One region of the Xenorhabdus bakwenae genome, then DNA from elsewhere that is predicted to be linked to it. Evidence: predicted binding sites of a transcription regulator. Region 1 holds the regulator's gene; the other holds the start of a gene.

Region 1 (7,854 bases):
GACGCCATAATAACCTGAATTGCTTAAATGTTAACAGCTGAATCGAGGTAATTAGTGAAAATTAATTACAAAAAAGTCTTTTTTTGATTAAAAGAATAGGTTAAAGTTATCGGCGTAGGGTACAGAGGTAAGATGTTCTATCTTTCAGACCTTTTACTTCACGTAATCGGATTTAGCTGAATATTAGCTGCCCCAGTCATTTCTTTTGACTGGGGCGTTTTTTTATGGGGCAGAGGCGGATGTTATTCCATCTCAATGGCTGGCTGATTGAACCACTGGTTAAGTTTTTGCTCTAGTTTATCAATGCCGATTTTTTTCAGGGCGGAGAAGTATTCGATCTGAATATCACCTTCCAGAGAGGCTAATTCCTGACGAACTTTTGCCAGTTGGCTTTTACGGGCTCCGGATGCCAGTTTATCAGCTTTAGTCAGCAATACCATGACAGGGACTTGCATCACGACCGCCCATTCGATCATTTGCCTATCCAGATCTTTCAGTGGATGGCGGATATCCATCAAAACCACCAATCCCTGAAGGTATTCACGCTTCTGGAGATATTCCCCCAACGCTTTCTGCCACTTACGTTTCATCTCTTCTGGTACTTCGGCGTAGCCATAGCCCGGCAAGTCTACCAGACGGACTCCTTCTTCTACTTCGAATAGGTTAATTAATTGGGTACGGCCAGGGGTTTTACTGGTACGCGCAAGGCTCTTTTGGCGGGTCAGTGCATTCAGGGCGCTGGATTTACCCGCATTTGACCTACCGGCAAACGCGACCTCAATACCCACATCTTGAGGCAGGTGGCGAATGTCAGGTGCACTCGTAATAAAGTGGGTCATATGATAGTTGTAGTTCTTGATGGTCAAAATGGTTATCTCCCTGAGGAATACACAAAAATAGCGCGATGATTATACCGAGGGGAGTTGCTTGTGGACAGGAGTAACTTGAGGAATCCGTAATAGGTTCTTTTTGTGAATAATTCGCCAAATCAACACTTTTTCGGGATTCAAACTTTCCTTATATACTCGATAAACTTCAAGTTGCAATCCGCAAGACGACGTGAGGCCTTATATTTCCCCGCTGCGCGGGGAAATATAACACGCATCTTGAAGTTGGATTGGTATAGATCATGTTGGTGATTATTCTGGAAAAAATATCCGAAAGCACAGTGTAAGAAACTGAGCTTACAGATTTTGAATGACTCTGATTATGCTGTCGAGTGTACATCAATCTTCAATTTCTATGTTTTAGCATGGAAAGCATATCAATATGGGGGTTATTCACAAAATAGACTTTGCTGAACTATGCGAATATAAAAGTTATCGGTAGATTTTCCCTCTATTCATCTAAGATACTCGTAAATGTAGGTAAATCTTTGGAACTTCACTCCATAGGGAATTACACTTAAGGCGTTTTGTTGTTATGAGTTTTATTGTTGACCTCAAAAATAAAGGAACCATTAATGTTTAAACGTATTTTTGTGTCGCTTATGGCTGCATGTGCTATCAGTGCGATAGCTGTCCCAGTATTAGCCGCTGAAACTCACGTGAAGCTGGTCACATCGGCTGGAGAAATCGAACTTGAGTTAGACAGCAATAAGGCACCAATGACTACCAGGAATTTCGTTGAGTATGTCAATGAGGGATTTTATAACAACACCATCTTTCATCGTGTTATCCCGGGCTTTATGATCCAGGGTGGCGGCTTTACAAAGGATATGAAGCAAAAAGCTACCCGGGAGCCAATTAAAAATGAAGCAGATAACGGTCTGCGGAATCTGCGGGGTACTATTGCTATGGCACGTACCGCAGATAAGGATAGCGCAACCAGCCAGTTTTTTATTAATGTGACTGATAATGCTTTCCTTGACCACGGGCAGCGTGACTTCGGTTATGCAGTCTTTGGCAAAGTGGTTAAGGGCATGGATGTGGTTGATAAAATTTCTCAGGTCAAAACAGAAAATGTTGGTCCTTACCAAAATGTACCGGCAAAACCTATTGTGATCTTGTCTGCCAAGGTTGAACCTTAACAGCTCGAAGACCGACATAATACGGTATTCGGATAATCATTACTGGTTGTTTGAGTACCGTTTGCATTCCCCTTCTCTCCGCCATTTCTACGTTGTTACATCATGCTGCATTATGGTAATGCGGTCTCCGTACCACTATTTTAAAAGTGCTTCTGTGGTATGATTAGCCCCCCATTGCTGTTAATACTGCTTTACCTGATTTTACTGTTATACAGAATGCATAATATCCCTCTGGGGTAGGGCAACTTATAAGACTATAATAATCAGTAGGATATACTCCTATGTTACTAATAATAGATAACTACGATTCTTTTACATTCAATTTATATCAATATTTTTGTGAGTTAGGGGCAGAGGTTTTAGTTAAGCGTAATGATGAGATTCAGCTTGAAGATATCGAAGATTTGGCGCCTACTCATTTAGTCATTTCTCCGGGGCCTTGCACACCAAATGAAGCAGGGATCTCGTTGGAAGCGATTTCACATTTTGCAGGGAAATTGCCCATCCTCGGTGTGTGCCTGGGACATCAGGCAATAGGTCAAGCTTTTGGTGCGAGCGTTGTTAAAGCTCGTGAAGTGATGCATGGGAAAACCAGTCTGATCCATCATAGCCAGCAAGGGGTATTTAAAGGATTAGATCGTCCATTGACGGTCACGCGTTATCACTCTTTGGTCGTTGCCGCAGAAACGCTTCCTGCTTCATTTGAAGTGACGGCCTGGAGTCAGCGCAATGGCGACGTAGATGAAATCATGGGAATACGTCACCGTACTTTACCACTGGAAGGCGTGCAATTTCATCCGGAAAGCATTCTGAGTGAGCAGGGACATGAATTGTTGAATAATTTCCTGAAATATTAGTCAGTTACCTCCATATTCCCTCATTCAGTGTTTTTTTATTTGCTCTTAAGTGATTTTTTATTCATATTTTATGAGTATTATTTCATTTTTCAAATGGCAAAGATAAAAATAAGGTGGGGGAAATGTCAGAAAATAAAGCAATAAAACGAAATACCTATGATCACGTGATGTTGCCCATTTATGCACCGGCGAATTTTATTCCTGTCAGAGGGCAAGGAAGTCGAGTATGGGATCAACAGGGTAAAGAATATATTGATTTTGCCGGAGGGATCGCGGTTCTGGCTTTGGGGCACTGTCATCCGGCTTTGGTGAACATCCTGAAGCAGCAAGGTGAAAAATTGTGGCATGTCAGCAATATTTTTACCAATGAGCCAGCCTTAACTTTAGCGCAGAAATTGATTGATGCGACCTTTGCCCAGAAAGTCTTTTTCGCTAATTCGGGAGCGGAAGCTAATGAAGCGGCATTTAAATTGGCACGTCGTTATGCGATTACTCGTCATCATCCGAATAAAACTAAAATTATTGCTTTCCATCAGGCGTTTCATGGACGCACCTTTTTCACTGTTTCGGTAGGAGGGCAGCCAAAATATGCCGACGGGTTCGGACCTAAACCTGCTGATATTGTTCACGTACCTTTTAACGATTTGGATGCCGTCAGGGCGGAAATCAATGATCACACTTGCGCTGTTGTTTTGGAGCCAATTCAAGGAGAAGGGGGAGTGACTCCTGCGACGATAGAGTTTCTGCATGGCGTGCGGGAATTGTGTGATAAACATCAGGTCTTGTTGGTCTTTGATGAAGTCCAGAGTGGAATAGGGCGCACGGGTAAATTATATGCTTACCAGCATTATGGCGTACAGCCGGATATCCTGACGACAGCAAAAGCGCTGGGGGGCGGTTTTCCCATCAGTGCAATGTTAACGACAGATACAATAGCGGCAGCAATGGAAACGGGTGCGCATGGAACGACTTATGGTGGAAATCCACTGGCTTGTAGTATCGGTTGTGTCGTACTGGATATCATCAATACGCCAGAAGTGATGATGGGCGTGGAAAAACGGCACGATAGGCTCATTCATGCTCTGGAAAAACTGAACCAAAAATATGGTATTTTCCATGAAGTTCGTGGAAAAGGCTTGCTTATTGGCGCCGTATTGAAAGCTGAATATCAGGGCAAGGCCAGAGAGATAGTGCAGCAAGCGGCGGAATCGGGATTGATGTTATTAAGTGCAGGAGACAGCATCTTGCGCTTTACCCCATCATTGATCATTCCTGAGGACGAAATTACAGACGGCATGATGCGGCTGGAAATGGCGGTATCCCGCTGGTTAAACAAATAAAAGTAAAAAAGCCAGTGCGAAGTAACGGGCTGCACTGGCTGAGTTTCTGGTTTATCGGGAATTAACGTGTCCCATAAACGACGATGGTTTTGCCATGTGCAGAGATCAGGTTTTGATCTTCCAGCATTTTCAGGATACGGCCAACCGTTTCACGGGAACAACCCACAATCTGCCCGATTTCCTGACGTGTGATTTTGATTTGCATACCATCAGGGTGAGTCATTGCATCAGGCTGTTTGGCCAGATTGAGCAATGTCTGGGCGATACGGCCTGTAACGTCCAGAAAGGCTAAGTTACCTACTTTTTCGGAAGTGGTTTGTAGGCGACTTGCCATCTGGGCAGATAAACGCATCAGAATATCAGGATTGACCTGAATTAACTGGCGAAATTTCTTATAGGAAATTTCAGCCACTTCACAGGCACTTTTGGCTCGCACCCATGCAGTACGTTCTTGCCCCTCTTCAAACAATCCAAGTTCACCAATGAAATCTCCCTGATTTAAATAAGAGAGAATCATCTCCTTACCTTCTTCATCTTTTATTAGAACAGCAACTGAACCTTTAACAATATAGTAAAGCGTTTCTGCTTTCTCGCCTTGATGAATAAGCGTGCTCTTGGATGGATATTTGTGAATATGGCAGTGTGACAAAAACCATTCAAGAGTTGGGTCTGTTTGTGGCTTGCCGAGAACCATTCGCTTTATCCTCTGTTGTTATTTCTGCCTTTATGATGTGAGAAACGGTAGTTCCTCTTCAGGCTGGCTTGATAAAATCAATAGGTTAACAATTAACCTGCTGAAAAACTGACAAGCGGGAATTTTATATGGATTATAAAGATGTCAAAATTTAGGTATATTGTCTTAACCATATACCTTGTCAGTCCCTACTTGTAACCTTGTTTGTAACACAGGAAAGCGTTTCTGTCTTCTCCTGTATCGCTTCAGCCTATTAAACTGACTGCCAGATTATCAGAAATCAGGCAGAAGAGTTGGTTTTATTGATTTTACATTTATAAAAGGGAAAAAATTATGTTACCAAAAATGGCCTATTTATTTTAATAAAACAGGTAACATTATTTTTTGTTACCTGCCTTATTAAAAATTAAATGGGGATTAAATTACGAGATTTTTTTGCCTTCCAGTAATTGTTTAACAAGCGGTGCCATAATTAATTCCATTGCCAGCCCCATTTTTCCACCCGGAACGACGATAGTATTTAGGCTGGAAATAAATGAACCCTGAAGCATAGCGAGTAAATAAGGAAAATCAATTTGAGTGAGACCACGGAAGCGGATCACGATAAAACTTTCGTCCAGCGAGGGGATCGCTTTGGCAGAGAAGGGGTTAGAGGTATCAACAGTAGGGACACGTTGGAAATTGATGTGGGTACGTGAAAACTGAGGAGTGATGTAGCGGATATAGTCATCCATTGAGCGGACAACGGAATCCATGACAGCTTCTCTGGAATGCCCACGCTCACCGGTATCACGGATGAGTTTTTGTATCCATTCTAAGTTGACGATAGGCACAACGCCAATCAACAGATCAACATGACTGGCGACATTGTGTTGTGGCGTGACAACACCACCGTGCAGTCCTTCATAAAATAGGACGTCCGTATTTGATGGCAGAGGTTCCCACGGTGTGAAAGTACCGGGTAATTGGTTATAGGGGACGGCCTCATCATAGGTATGGAGATATTTTCGGCAGCGGCCATTGCCCGTTTCTCCGTACTCAAGGAATGTCTTTTCCAGCATACCGAAATCGTTAGCTTTTGGCCCAAAGTAGCTGATATGTCTGCCTTGTTCTCTTGCTTTCCGTATCTCGGCATCCATTTCAGGACGAGTATAACGATGGAAACTATCCCCTTCTATCAGTGCGGCTGTTACGTCAAATTGTTGGAAAATCTTGCGAAAAGCGACACTGGTCGTGGTTGTTCCTGCGCCACTGGAACCAGTGATTGCGATAACGGGGTGTTTGGCAGACATGAACAGACTCCTTAATCAATAAAATTGGCGAATCAGTCAATTAGAATGAATAAAACAAACCGAGCTTTACGGGCGGAACATCGCTTTAGACAAGATATTAACGGTTCCATGTAGTTCAGACCATACCAGCAGAACTTCACCTCGCTCAAGTTGACGTTTGACATCTTGCACTTTTTGTTCGAGCGTTTTTTCCTGTTCGCCGTAATCAGTACCTTCCCGCAAGACAAAGTTTTCAATTAAGTTGTGGAGTGTATCGGCTTCCAATTGTTGCCACGGGATAATCATTGTGATTGCTCCTGAAAATACGGTAATTCATCATTGGGGAACTTAGCCAGTGCTAATGGAGTTGTAGGCCGGGATTCATAATGAATTGATTTCATGATTAGTTATCTTGTATGTGAAATAACATACTGTTATTTTCTTGAAAAGAAATGTCAACCACCTGGGTGGGAGGGGAATCTACCCATGACTTTAAGCCTGATATTCTCGCTTAGTATATTTATGTTTATTTCCGCTGTCACACCGGGTCCAAACAATTTGTTACTGACATCATCGGGAGCTAATTTTGGAATTCGCCGTTCTATCCCGCTTTGTCTGGGCATTATTTTGGGGATGCAGACAATTTTGCTGCTGTCTGCGTTTGGTGTTGCTGCGTTACTGCTGATTTATCCTGCGTTACATACGGGCCTGAAAATACTCGGATGCCTGTATTTATTCTGGCTAGCCTGGAAGACAGCTACTTCGCATTATAAGCGGCTGGACACCATAACGTCGGCAGGAGAGCCAATCAAAATTTATCAGGGTTGGCTATTGCAGTTCTTGAATCCAAAAACCTGGTTGATGGGATTGGGCGCAATCAGTAGTTACAGTCTGGCTGGAGAGCTGTATAACTATTCCATTTTTGTTATCAGCATCGTGATGTTAATCGTCAATACCCTTGCTGGTGCAATCTGGCTGGTTCTTGGCTCACTGATTGGTCAGTTACTGAGAAGCCGCCGCGCGTGGTTTATCTTCAATGTCGCAATGGGAGTCCTGACGGCGGCTTGTGTGCCGTTAATCTGGTTTGGTTAAGTCAATATTTTTGCATCTGAAAAATAGCGTTAGTGAAGCCCATCCTGTCAATGGTATTGAGTATTAATGATTATCGGTCTATTGAGATCGCTGGCCGGATAAGCCCTTGGTGTTCTGCCAGTAACGTTGTGGCTTCTTCGGCGCTGACACCCGATAAAATCATGACGATTGCGGTCTTGCAATGACCACCACAGGCGTTCAAGGCATGTTCTGCCATTTCTCTACTGCACTCCGTGGCGGCCATGACAATATTTTTCTGGCGTTCGATTAATTTGGCATTGGTGGCGTTTACGTCAACCATCAAATTACCATATACCTTGCCAATACGGATCATGGCACCTGTCGTGATCATATTCAGTATCAATTTTTGTGCCGTGCCTGCCTTCATACGGGATGAACCCGTTATCACTTCTGGCCCTACGACGGGCGTGATGGCAATATCAGCTAATTGCACCATTGAGCTGTTTGGATTGCAGCTGATACAGGCGACAGTAGCACCAACTGATTTGGCATATTCCATGGCACCTAATACATAGGGGGTTCGGCCACTGGCTGCGATCCCGACCAGAAC
Region 2 (7,854 bases), 110 kb from region 1:
TTATCGCTGAAAGTCATTTCACTGTATATGGCTGTTGGGGCCTGTCAGCTTGGTGTGATGTATTTGTTTGTATTTCACGCTTATCACTATCTGACCGTGGCAGAATTTTTGCTGTTTACCATCATGACGCCGCTTTATGTCACATTAATGTATGATCTGATGGGACGCCAGCGATTGCGCTGGAGTTATGCCTTGAGTTCTTTACTGGCAGTGGCTGGCGCAGCGATTATTCGTTATGACCGATTGAGTGAGTCTTTCTGGATTGGCTTGCTGTTAGTGCAATTGGCAAATATTTTCTTTGCAATTGGTCAAGTCGGTTATAAGCGCTTGATGGAGATCCACCCGATCCCACAACGAGTGGCATTTTCATGGTTTTATCTGGGCGCTTGTGCTGTCGCTATCATCGGTTGGCTGATGTTTGGTGATCCGCAAAAATTGCCAACCACTCAGCTACAGTGGGGAGTCTTGATTTGGCTGGGTGTTGGGGCATCGGGGATTGGCTACTTTATGTGGAACTGTGGTGCCACTCAGGTCGATGCCGGAACACTGGCAATTATGAATAATATGTTGGTTCCGGCAGGGTTATTGGTCAATTTTGCGATTTGGCAGCAGCATCCGAATTGGCTGAACTTTACCATTGGAGGCAGCCTGATTGTTGCGTCGCTTTGGGTGCATCACCGTTGGATACTGAAACCTGTTTCACAAACGGCAAATTGTCCACCGCGTGCTGGCGCGCAGAACGAATAAAGGTATCGATAGCGGGTTGACGCTGCTCCCCTTCCCGGCTGGCAGCGTACAATCTGCTCCATAACCCTTCTCCCAATGTCTGAGTGACAACCAATCCTTGTCTTTCAAATGTTTCCACGGCCCAGTGTGGTAACGCGGCAATACCCAATCGGGCGGCAACCATCTGGATCAGCAATAGTGTATTATCGACAGCTTTTAATGTTGGCGTAATTTCCGCAGGCTGGAGAAAACGACGCCAGATATCAAACCGTTGGCGCTGGACGGGATAGATCAGCAAAATTTCTGCGGCGAGATCTTGTGGACGAATATCACGTTTATTGGCCAGTGGATGATCCGGCGCGAGCACCAGCTTCACTTCATAATCAAACAGCGGCGTATAATGCAGGTTACTGTCTGCAATAATGTCAGATGTCAGAACGATATCCAGCTCGCGTTTTTGCAGTGCAGGTTGAGGATCAAATGTCACACCAGATTTAAAGTCCACATTAACCTGCGGCCAACTTTCACGAAAACGCTTAAGTGCGGGTGTCAGCCATTGAATACAGCTATGGCACTCGATGGCAATGCGTAAGTTTGTCTCTTCCGGCTCATGGCATTCACGTAAGGAAGCGGTCACTAAGGGCAAGACTTGCTCTGCCAGCTTCAACAGCACTTCCCCTTGGGGGGTTAGCTTTAAGGGTTGGCTTTTACGAATGAATAGTTTAAATCCCAGCCGATGTTCTAATTCACTGAACTGATGAGAAAGGGCCGATTGCGTCTGATGCAAATAATTTGCTGTCGCGGCGAGTGAGCCACAATGGTTCAGTGCTTGCAGCGTTTTTAAGTGTTTTAGTTCGATCATGAAAAACCTTCAAGATGATAATGAATAATTTGCGCTTGTGGTTTATACCTTACCTGTTGATTATAGAAGTGTAAACATCTAGACGGCTAAAAATTACAGGGTGACGACATGACGGTTCTGAATCATACATTAGGTTTTCCACGTATCGGATTGAAAAGAGAGCTAAAAAAAGCGCAAGAAAGCTATTGGGCGGGCAAAATTTCTCAACAGGAATTGCTGGAAACAGGTCGTGAATTACGTGCACGTCACTGGCAACAACAAAAAGAAGCGGGCGTTGATTTAGTCCCCGTTGGTGATTTTGCCTGGTATGACCAAGTATTGACCACCAGCCTGTTATTGGGCAATGTTCCACCGCGTCATCAAAATGAAGGTGGCAATATTGATCTGGATACGCTGTTCCGCATCGCCCGTGGTCGTGCTCCAACAGGGACACCTGCGGCTGCTTCGGAAATGACTAAATGGTTTAACACCAATTATCACTATATCGTGCCTGAATTTCAGGAAGGGCAGGAATTTAAGTTAGGCTGGACTCAGTTGTTGGATGAAGTTGATGAAGCTCTGGCATTGGGACACAACGTAAAACCTGTCCTTTTGGGACCCGTGACCTATTTATGGCTCGGTAAGGTAAAAGGCAAGGCTTTTGATCGCCTGTCTCTATTAAAGGATATCCTGCCGGTATACCAGCAGGTGTTGGCAGAACTGGCAACACGCGGCATTGAATGGGTACAGATTGATGAACCGGCTCTGGTACTGGAATTACCAGAAGAGTGGCAGGCGGCATTCTCAACAGCTTATCAAACACTTGAAGGACAAGTGAAATTGTTGCTGACGACCTATTTTGACAGCATCGGTCACAATCTGGAAACCATCAAATCGTTACCAGTGCAAGGACTGCATGTTGATTTGGTCGCGGGACAGGATTCTCTTGAGCATTTGGATAAATCTCTGCCGGAAGACTGGCTGCTTTCATTGGGGGTGATTAACGGCCGCAACGTTTGGCGAGCCGATTTGAGTGAAAAATACCCGCTTGTCGCCCCATTGGTTGGTAAAAGAAATGTGTGGATCGGCACTTCCTGTTCATTACTGCATAGCCCCATTGATCTGAATGACGAAACAGGATTGGATGAAGAAGTGAAAAGCTGGTTTGCCTTTGCATTGCAAAAATGTGCGGAACTTTCTTTGCTGTCACAAGCATTGAATGCGCCGGAAAGCAGTAAACAGGCAGATCTGGATGCCTATAGTGCCCCAGTTCGCGCCCGTCGCAGTTCCACAAGGGTGAATAATCCAGCGGTCGCTGGGCGCATTGCGGCAATTAAGCCACAGGATAGCGAACGTCATCAGGTATATCCTGAGCGTGCCAAGCTCCAGCGTCAGCGTTATAACTTACCGTTGTGGCCAACAACAACCATAGGTTCATTCCCGCAAACAACGGAAATTCGTAGCCTGCGTCTCGATTTCAAAAAAGGTCGGGTGGATAGTACGCACTACCGAGCCAATATCAGTGAGCATATCAAACAGGCGATCCAAGAGCAGGAGCGTTTGGGGTTGGATGTATTGGTACATGGTGAAGCTGAACGTAACGACATGGTGGAATATTTCGGTGAACACTTTGACGGTTATGTCTTTACTCAAAATGGCTGGGTACAGAGTTATGGCTCCCGTTGCGTGAAACCACCGGTAATTATTGGCGATATCAGTCGGCCAGAGGCGATAACAGTGAACTGGGCGACATATGCACAATCCTTGACTGATAAGCCAGTCAAAGGCATGTTGACGGGACCTGTGACCATTCTCTGTTGGTCATTCCCAAGGGAAGATATCAGCCGTGAAACCATCGCTAAACAGATCGCACTGGCTTTGCGTGATGAAGTTGATGATTTGCAGAAGGCAGGCATTGGCATTATCCAGATTGATGAACCGGCATTGCGTGAAGGCTTGCCACTGCGCAGAGAAGAGTGGCAGGAATATCTGGAATGGGCGGTGGATGCTTTCAAATTGAGCGCAGCTATTGCGCAAGATGATACCCAAATCCACACTCATATGTGTTATTGCGAGTTCAATGACATCATGCCGTCCATTGCAGCGCTGGATGCGGATGTAATCACCATTGAAACCTCACGCTCGGATATGGAGTTACTGGATTCGTTCGAAGATTTCTCTTATCCGAATGAGATAGGGCCTGGTGTGTATGATATTCACTCACCAAACGTCCCCAGCGTCGAATGGATTGAGTCATTATTACGCAAAGCGGCTGATCGTATTCCGGTTGAACGTTTGTGGGTAAACCCAGACTGTGGCTTGAAAACTCGCGGTTGGACAGAAACCAGACAAGCGTTGGCAAACATGGTTGAAGCGGCAACACGTTTACGCTCTTCATTAAATGGCTAATTTAGAGTTTATTTGTTCAGTTTAAACTTACTAAGTGATGAAAATACCCGCTACAGTCAGATTCATGTAGCGGGTGAAAAAGCGAGTTTTCTTGGCCGCTTAATCTTCAACAGATCCAATGCCCGCAGATTTTAAATCCAGATTTTTTGAGACGTCAGCGTTTGGCTGACCTTATCGATAAGACCAGACAAACGCTGATCTTCAATCCAATCTATCATGCATATGCTGGTGCTGCCTTCGCGCTGTTACAAGCCCGATCCGCAACTATTCGTTTTATCTCGGCAATACCTCTTTTTCAGCTCATTATATTTAAAGCAGACCGGGTCTGGACTGAAATTTTCCTTGGAAAAAATCGATTTCTGATAGCGAAACGCATTGTAAATATGGCATGTTCCAATTTATCCATTTTTAATGAGGTTTTGTGATGGGGTTTTATATTCCAATTATTGGATTGGGAGTGGCGGTATTTACGCTGGTTTTTCTGGTCTTGCGCACGCGTGTTCATGTCCTTATTGCTATGCTAATTGCGGCAATAATCGCCGGAATATCAGGCGGCTTGACTATGAATAATATCGTTGAAGTCATCGCTAAAGGATTTGGTTCGACATTAGGTAACATCGGTATCGTGATTGGATTGGGATGCATGATGGGGAGAATATTGGAAGTATCGGGAGCAACAGAGCAAATCGCCTATAGCCTGATTAAATGGTTGGGTAAAAGGCGCGAAGAATGGGCTTTGGCGATTACCGGCTATATTGTCAGTATCCCCATATTTGTGAATTCAGCTTTTGTGATCCTCTATCCGTTGGTGAAGGCATTGGCGAAAAAAGGTAAACGCAATGTATTGTCCCTTGGGGTTGCTCTGGCCGGAGGGTTAGTGGTGACTCACCATATCGTTCCTCCAACACCAGGGCCACTTGGTGTCGCCGGAATATTCGGGGTCAGTATCGGCCAAATGATGCTGGCAGGTATGATACTGGCGGTGCCCTGTGTCATGGGTATTACCTGCTATGCAAAGTGGTTGGAGACTAAATATCCTCAATATCAACTGGGTGATACAGAGGAAAGTGCAGAAAATTTGCCACAAGTACATCAGCGTTATATGGAAGAGAAAGAGCAAAAATCACTTCCAAGTCTATTTCTTTCGCTTTTACCCATCGTCGTGCCAATTATGCTGATTTTTATTGGTGTCATTAATGGAATGATACGGAAAATGGATGGGTTTGCCGGTAAGGAGAACGCTTTCTATTTTCAGCTTTTTGATTTTCTAGGATCACCCATTATTGCGCTAGCAATCAGTGTATTACTGGCGGTTTATACCTTAATGCCAAACGTTAGTAAGCATGAAGTGATTGAACATCTGGAAACAGGGTTAAAAACGGTAGGTATTATTTTGCTGGTGTCAGGCGCGGGAGGTGCATTAGGCGCCGTGTTGAATGAAGGCTCAACAGGGACGATATTGGCGCATTATATTGCCAGCCTGCCCATAACACCGGTCTTGATCCCATTTATCATTGCAACGCTCATACGCATAATTCAAGGCTCTGGTACAGTGGCAATGATAACTGCGGCTTCTATTTCTGCGCCGGTTATCAAGCAGATACCGGATGTTAATATGTTGGTGGCGGCTCAGGCGGCGATGATGGGCACACTATTTTTCAGTTACTTCAATGATTGTTTTTTCTGGGTGGTTAACCGGATGATGGGCATTAAGAATGTGAGACAGCAGATTATCATCTGGTCGATACCCACCACCATTGCTTGGGGAATTGGACTGTGTGGTGTATTACTGCTTAATTTCATCATGTAACTTATTATGCGGATAGCGCCCTGTAGAGGGCGTTTTCTTTTTAAATGTGATAATCATCACAAATATATGTATGTGCTTCTTTTTAATATCAATTAAAGATGATTTTAATCACTAAAAAATGTCAGAGTATTGACTAAATTTAGGTATTCAAATTTTGAATCATGCCCGCTGAGGAGTTTGCTATGTCTGATGTGTTTCACTTAGGTATTACCAAAAGCGACCTGCAAGGCGCAACTCTGGCAATTGTACCCGGCGATCCTAACCGTGTTGAGAAAATTGCGCGACTGATGGATAACCCAGTCCATTTGGCTTCCCACCGTGAATTTACAACCTGGCGTGCAGAAATCAACGGAAAGGCTGTGGTTGTCTGCTCTACAGGCATTGGCGGTCCCTCAACGTCGATTGCTGTAGAGGAACTGGCACAGTTAGGAGTATGTACTTTCCTGCGTATCGGAACAACTGGGGCGATTCAGCCACATATCAATGTAGGGGATGTATTGGTTACGACTGCCGCGGTTCGTTTGGACGGTGCCAGCCTGCACTTTGCCCCAATGGAGTTCCCTGCGGTTGCTGATTTTGCGTGTACAAATGCCTTGTATGAAGCCGCAAAGGCATCGGGTTCTGCTACCCATGTTGGTATTACTGCATCTTCCGATACCTTCTATCCAGGACAAGAGCGTTACGATACTTATTCCGGTCGTGTTGTGCGCCGTTTCCAGGGTTCGATGAAAGAATGGCAAGAAATGGGCGTAATGAACTTTGAAATGGAGTCAGCAACCTTGCTGACCATGTGCGCAAGTCAGGGACTACGGGCTGGTATGGTAGCCGGTGTGATCGTTAACCGTACCCAACAGGAAATCCCCGATGTTGAGCTGCTGAAAAAAACGGAAAGCAATGCACTGGGGATTGTTGTGGAGGCCGCCCGTCGCCTGCTGTGAAGTTTTTCATCAAGGGTCAGAGCATTCTGGCCCTATCGTTTTTGTTATCTTTTGTCTCCCTTCATTTTCCCTTCATTTCAAAATTTGATAATGTCATAACATTCTGTACTAATAGATAGTTTGTTCTATTAACTATTTTTTTAATCGCAACAAGAGTGACTATGACCACAACATTTCTATCTCATCCTTCACTACTTCCTTTGAATGGTGGCATTAATTTCCGTGATTTGGGTAATAACACCCTGAAAAATGGCGCTAAAATTAAATCAGGATTGTTATTTCGTTCAGGATCACTGGACAGATTGACAGAAAACGATCAGGCTTTTTTAGTCGATCAAAACCTTTTGCAGATCATTGATTATCGTGATAACAGCGAAATTATGGATAAACCCGATCGCATATGGAATGGTGCGCATTATCACCATGCTCCAGCTAATCCTCTTTCCAAAGAAGTGGATGCTAATCTGGATAAGTTAGACAAAGAAATACTGGAGCAATTCGACGCGAAAGTATTTATGGCTCGCTTATATGAATTGTTACCCATTAACAATCCAGCTTATAAGACGTTAGCGACATTATTGCTGCAACCAGAGAAAGGCGGAATTGTGCAACATTGCGCGGTGGGTAAAGACAGGACAGGAGTGGGTTCTGCACTGGTTTTATTCGCACTGGGTGCTGATTTGGATACGGTGATGGAAGATTATTTGTTGACCAATATCACATTGGCGCCATACCGCGACTATTTATTGAGTGAACACGCAAAAATTATGCGTGAAAGTGTGGTCGAAAAATTTGCCTATGTTTATTCAGTGAGGGAAGAGTTTCTGCTGACAGCAATTAACAGTATTAACCGGCATTATGGCAGCGTAGATATTTGGCTGGAAAAAGATATCGGACTCAATATCGCTGCGCGTGAAAAACTACAAGCTTATTTTCTTGAATAAAAATATCAGGTTAGCATTGGACGGATTGTTCAGGGCTGACCTATAACCTCCCACTGATAACACAGGAAAGATTAATGTGAGCCTGCATGAAATTATCGAACTGATCATAAACTTCGTAAAAGACCATGAAGTTTGGGCAATTCCCATCATTTTCCTACTGGCATTTGGTGAATCGTTGGCATTTAT

The links. The regulator CRP, encoded in region 1, controls carbon source genes, mostly activating them, when cyclic AMP is high. The targets are predictions, from matches to a motif close to ATGTGANNNNNNTCACAT.
Region 2: the regulator CRP is predicted to act here: its motif matches at 5,831-5,848, upstream of udp (uridine phosphorylase).

What each region holds. Positions count from the first base shown of each region.
Region 1 is NZ_CP119194.1:3,241,206-3,249,059, forward strand. Features, by position in the region: gene spfP (small protein SpfP) at 133-180, shown strand; gene yihA (ribosome biogenesis GTP-binding protein YihA/YsxC) at 243-866, opposite strand; gene ppiA (peptidylprolyl isomerase A) at 1,463-2,029, shown strand; gene PXH59_RS16205 (aminodeoxychorismate synthase component II) at 2,311-2,886, shown strand; gene PXH59_RS16210 (aspartate aminotransferase family protein) at 3,009-4,226, shown strand; gene crp (cAMP-activated global transcriptional regulator CRP) at 4,288-4,920, opposite strand; gene PXH59_RS16220 (phosphoribulokinase) at 5,343-6,212, opposite strand; gene PXH59_RS16225 (YheU family protein) at 6,279-6,497, opposite strand; gene PXH59_RS16230 (LysE family translocator) at 6,678-7,283, shown strand; gene murQ (N-acetylmuramic acid 6-phosphate etherase) at 7,354-7,854, opposite strand, start outside.
Region 2 is NZ_CP119194.1:3,352,739-3,360,592, forward strand. Features, by position in the region: gene PXH59_RS16665 (carboxylate/amino acid/amine transporter) at 1-747, shown strand, start outside; gene metR (HTH-type transcriptional regulator MetR) at 632-1,588, opposite strand; gene metE (5-methyltetrahydropteroyltriglutamate--homocysteine S-methyltransferase) at 1,697-3,976, shown strand; gene PXH59_RS16680 (GntP family permease) at 4,401-5,786, shown strand; gene udp (uridine phosphorylase) at 5,969-6,724, shown strand; gene PXH59_RS16690 (tyrosine-protein phosphatase) at 6,886-7,668, shown strand; partial or broken gene PXH59_RS16695 (DedA family protein) at 7,745-7,854, shown strand, end outside.